2 regions of the Catellatospora sp. TT07R-123 genome follow, and region 2 is predicted to be linked to the other one. Evidence: riboswitches for the same ligand, from Rfam matches in the RefSeq annotation. Region 2 holds a riboswitch; the other holds the start of a gene.
The links. Region 2 has a riboswitch for thiamine pyrophosphate ahead of Cs7R123_RS13325 (ECF transporter S component). Riboswitches for the same ligand answer to the same signal wherever they lie in the genome.
Positions count from the first base shown of each region.

Region 1: it holds a riboswitch for thiamine pyrophosphate, as region 2 does, so the genes downstream of both, thiO (glycine oxidase ThiO) here and Cs7R123_RS13325 (ECF transporter S component) in region 2, are expected to answer to the same signal.

Region 1 is NZ_BNEM01000001.1:3,997,282-3,999,665, forward strand. It holds gene thiS (sulfur carrier protein ThiS) at 1-190, opposite strand, end outside; gene thiO (glycine oxidase ThiO) at 187-1,254, opposite strand; TPP riboswitch at 1,248-1,358, opposite strand; gene Cs7R123_RS17120 (hypothetical protein) at 1,495-1,908, opposite strand; gene thiE (thiamine phosphate synthase) at 1,915-2,384, opposite strand, start outside.
Region 2 is NZ_BNEM01000001.1:3,123,232-3,125,615, reverse strand. It holds gene Cs7R123_RS13330 (ABC transporter ATP-binding protein) at 1-555, opposite strand, end outside; gene Cs7R123_RS13325 (ECF transporter S component) at 552-1,136, opposite strand; TPP riboswitch at 1,239-1,344, opposite strand; gene Cs7R123_RS13320 (permease) at 1,470-2,384, shown strand, end outside.

The DNA.
Region 1 (2,384 bases), 870 kb from region 2:
CGGCGGTGAGCACCTCGACCCGGTCGCCGTCGACCAGGCGGGTCTGCGGCCAGTCGGCGCGGCGCACCACCTCGCCGTTGACGGCCACCGCCACCCCGCGCGGCGGCACCGGCAGGTTGTTCAGCAGCTCGGCGACGGTCTCGGTGTTGTCGGTCCGGCGGGGAACGTCGTTCACGACGACTGTGATCATCTGGCACCTCCGGCGGAAAGGCGTTGCGGCGTGAAAGGCGCCCACAGCAGGGGCAGCGCCCGCCCGTCCACCAGGTCGGCGACGGCGTGCGCGGTGTACGGGGCGGCCAGCACCCCGTGGCGGTAGTGCCCGGTCGCGACGAGCAACCGGGGCGACGCCCCGGCCGGCTCCAGCTCGCCGACGATCGGGCCGTTGTCCTCGGTGCCGGGGCGGTGGCCCGTCGACACCTCGACCAGCGCGTGCTCGCCGAGCTCCGGCACCAGGTCGGTGGCGGCGCGCAGCAGATCCCTGATGCCGCCGGCGGTGGCGTGCCCGTCGGCGCGCTCCTCGACCGTCGCCCCGACCAGGACCTCGCCGTCGGCGCGGGGAACGAGGTAGACGGCGCGGCCGTCGGCGTACCCCCGGATGACGTGGCGCAGCACCACCGGCCCGCGCAGGCGCACGATCGTGCCCTGCACCGGCCGGACCGGCAGCCCGGCCAGCTCGGCGCTGGCGCAGCCCGCGGCCAGCACCACGGTGTCGGCGGCGGTGTCCAGGTCGGCCAGCGACGCGACCGCCGCCCGGCGGACCGGGACCAGCGAGCGCAGCGCGGCGACGACCTTGCGGGGGTCGATCTGGTGGTCGGACTCGACGAGGACCCCGCGTGCCCGCGGGTGCAGCAGCGGCTCGCGTTCGCGCAGCTGGTCGCTGTCCAGCGTCACGACCGGGGTGCCCAGCTCCCGCTGGTGGGTCCACAGCCGCCGCAGCTGCGCCAGGTCGTCGGCGGTCAGCCCGACCTGGAGGGTCCCCTCGGTGCGGTGTCCCAGCTCGTGTCCCGACGCCGCGGCCAGCTCCCGCGCGTACGCGGGCCAGCGCCGGGCGGATTCGAGCAGCAGCTCGGTCAGCTCCTGCTCGCCGAAGTAGGACTCCCCGACCGGCGCCAGCATCCCGGCGGCCACATGGGACGCACCGCTGCCGGGATCGGGGTCGTAGACGGTGACCTCGTGGCCGCGGCGCGCGCACTCCCAGGCGATGGAGAGTCCGATGATGCCGCCGCCGACGACGGATACCCTGCGCGGAATCATCCGCTTCTCCTCCCTGCGCCGGCATTATCCGGATCAGGTTCGACGGTCGGGAGCGAATCAGCTCCCCTCTCAGCCCAGTTCACTGGGCTCCCGTGGGGTTTCATGCAGTGTGTTGCGTGTGTGTTACGTAGGCTACCCGTCAGTTTTCAGGCCAGCCGAGCGCAGCGTAACCCTGCCCGCACCGACTGGCAACCACGTGTTCGTATGGCATCCAAACTCGCCGATCATCCGATGCCGTTGTCACGGCAACGGCATAACCTGCGGCTCGGCTGTCGGCACCGCGCGACGGATCAGGTACGACAGACGCTCCATCTCCTGCCACAATCCGCGCACCGGCCGCTGTGGACACTCCCGGAACAGGGCGAGCACCTGCGCGAACGTCAACCCGAGCTCCTGCCGCACCACGCTGCGCACGCGGACGTCGACGCTGTCGGCCGGAGCCAGCACCAGCCCGAACCAGCCCTCCTGCGCCGCGATCGAGGCCCGGGCGGCCTCGTTCAGACAACGACCGAGCTCGACGGCGAACCGGCTGCCGCAGGCCGCGCAGTGAACCTCGGCACACCAGCGCAGATAGCCCTCATGGTGGTAGCCCGACAGGAACCACCGTGTCGGACGGTCACACCCCGGGCAGGGCCTGACCGCTCCCGCTGACAATTAGCGTCAGGCCGCGACGGCGGCGAGCAGGTCGGCGACTGCCTGCGCCGGGTCGGGGGCCTCGGAGACCGCGCCGATCACCGCGACGCCGTGGGCCCCGGCCGCGAGCAGGGCCGGCACGCGGGCGGCGGTCACGCCGCCGATCGCGATGATGGGGGTGCCGGCGCACTGCCGCACCACGGCCCGCAGCCCCTCCGGCCCGATCGCCACCGGCAGGTCGTCCTTGGTCACCGTGGCGAAGCAGGGGCCGACGCCGAGGTAGTCGGCCCCGTCGCCGACCGCGCGCAGCGCCGTCGCGGGCACCCGGGCGGTGGCGCCGAGGATCGCGTCCGGGCCGAGCAGCCGCCGCGCGGCCGCCACGGGCAGGTCGTCGGCGCCGACGTGGCCGCCGCGCGCGCCCGCCGCCAAGCCGACGTGCAGCCGGTCGTTGACCAGCACCGGAATCCCGTGCGGGCGGCACAGGGCGACGATCTGGC
Region 2 (2,384 bases):
GACCAGCACCAGGGTGGTGTCGGAGCCGACCGCGTCGCGCAGCGCCCGGCGCACCTGCCCGGCTCCGGCGGGGTCGAGGTTGGCGGTCGGCTCGTCGAGCAGCAGCAGGCCGGGCCGGGGTGCCAGCGCCCCGGCCAGGACCAGCCGCTGCTGCTCGCCGCCGGACAGGGCGCCGGTGGGCCGGGACCGGTCCGGTCCGAACCCGACCTGCGCGAGAACCTCGTCGACGCGGGGCCAGATGCGCTCGGCGGGCCAGCCGAGGTTCTCCAGCCCGAACGCGACCTCGTCCCCGGCGCGGGACATGACCAGCTGCGACTGCGGGTCCTGGAACACGATGCCGACGCCCGCGTCGACGCGCAGTTCGCCCTCGGCCTGGCCGGAGTCGTCGGGCAGCAGCCCGGCCAGGGCGTGCAGCAGCGTGGACTTGCCCGCCCCGGACGGGCCGAGCAGCAGCACCCGCTCGCCGGGGGCGATGCGCAGGTCGAGCCCGCGCACCGCCCAGGCTCGGCGTCCGGCGTGGCGCCAGCCGTACCCGTTGAGCCGGATCACCGTCAGACCAGGTCGCGGACGCGGCCCGACGGGAACCGGTCGAGCACCCCGGTGCGGGCCAGGGCCTTGGTCAGCAGCATGCCGCCGAGCCCGGCGACGACGAGCGTGCTGGCCACCACGATGGCGAAGTAGCTGACCTTGTAGTCGAAGCTCCAGTCGGCGTAGTAGACGGTCAGGTCGAGTACGGCGGCGGTGGCCCCGGAGAGCAGGGCCGCGATCAGGGCCTGCGGCAGCTCCCAGCGGCGCCAGCGGAACGCGGCGAAGCCGAGCTCGCCGGCCAGGCCCTCGGCCAGGCCGTACCACAGCACGGAGAAGCCCCAGGTGGTGCCGAGCAGCGCGGAGATCGAGGCGGCGACGAGCTCGGTGTAGACCGCCGCACCCGGCTTGCGGATGATCAGCGGGGCGAGGACGGCGGGCATCAGCCATACGCCGTAGATGGCGGCCGAGGCGGGCGGGAAGAAGCCGCTGAAGACGGCGGAAGCGGGGCCGTTCCAGAGCAGGCCCCAGGCCCAGAAGATGACGCCGAAGGCGGCGGCGAGCACGGACGCGACGACGATGTCGACGGTCCGCCAACGGAAGCTGTGCATCGGATGTGGCTCCTTGTTCGTGAGGGGACGAACGAGGAGAAGGCGCACGCCGTACGCCCGCTATGCCCCGTTTACGAGTATGGCGGGCGGACCGGCGTGGCGGTGAGGTGTTGACCGAACTCCCTGCGCTGGCATTACCCAGATCAGGTTCGAGGGTCTGCGGCCTGCTGCCGCACTCTCAGCGCTGTGCGCTCCCCTGTCGTTTTCAAACTGTGTACCCGCTGTATACGCGGTGCTTGTGTCGGACAGGCTAGCACCGAACCCGCGGCAGGTAACCTGTGCCGGTCGGCACATCCCGTCGAGGTGAGGACCCCCGTGACCGCTGTCGATCAGGTGCGCGGCACTGACAGTCATACCCCCGGGACGGCCGCACCGAAACGGCGCCGCCTCGGCTCCGTCGAAGTGCTCGCCGCGGTGCTGATCGCACTGCTGATCTTCCGGGCCCCGCTGGCGTCGGTGCTGTCGACGCCGCGCATGCAGACCTGGACCACCGTGTTCGTCTCGGTGATGGTGCAGGCCACGCCGTTCCTGGTGTTCGGCGTCGTGCTGTCGGCGGTGATCGCGGTCTTCGTGCCCCGCTCGTTCTGGGCGAAGGCGCTGCCCAAGCATCCCGCCCTGGCCGTGCCGGTCGCCAGCTGCGCCGGGGTGATCCTGCCCGGCTGCGAGTGCGGCTCGGTGCCGATCGCCGGGTCGCTGATCCGCCGCGGCGTCACCCCGGCCGCCGCGCTGGCGTTCCTGCTCGCCGCGCCCGCGATCAACCCGATCGTGCTGACCGCGACCGCGGTCGCGTTCCCGAACGATCCCGAGATGGTCGTCGCCCGGGGCGTGGCCAGCATCGTCGTCGCGATGCTGATGGGCTGGCTGTGGCTGCGCCTGGGCAAGGCCGAGTGGATCCGGCTGCCGCACCGGCCCGAACTGGACGACCTGTCGCGCTGGCGCGCCTTCTGGGCCGCCTGCCGCCACGACATCGTGCACGCCGGCGGGTTCCTGGTGCTCGGCGCGATGGCCGCCGCCACCATCAACGTCCTCGTACCCGAGTCGGTGCTGCAACGCGTCGCCGACCGGCCGGTGCTCGCGGTGATCGCGCTGGCGGGCCTGGCCGTGCTGCTGTCGATCTGCTCCGAGGCTGACGCGTTCGTCGCCGCCTCGCTGAGCCAGTTCTCGCTCACCGCCCGGCTGGCGTTCCTGGTCGTCGGCCCGATGGTCGACCTGAAGCTCATCTCCATGCAGGCCGGGGTGTTCGGGCGC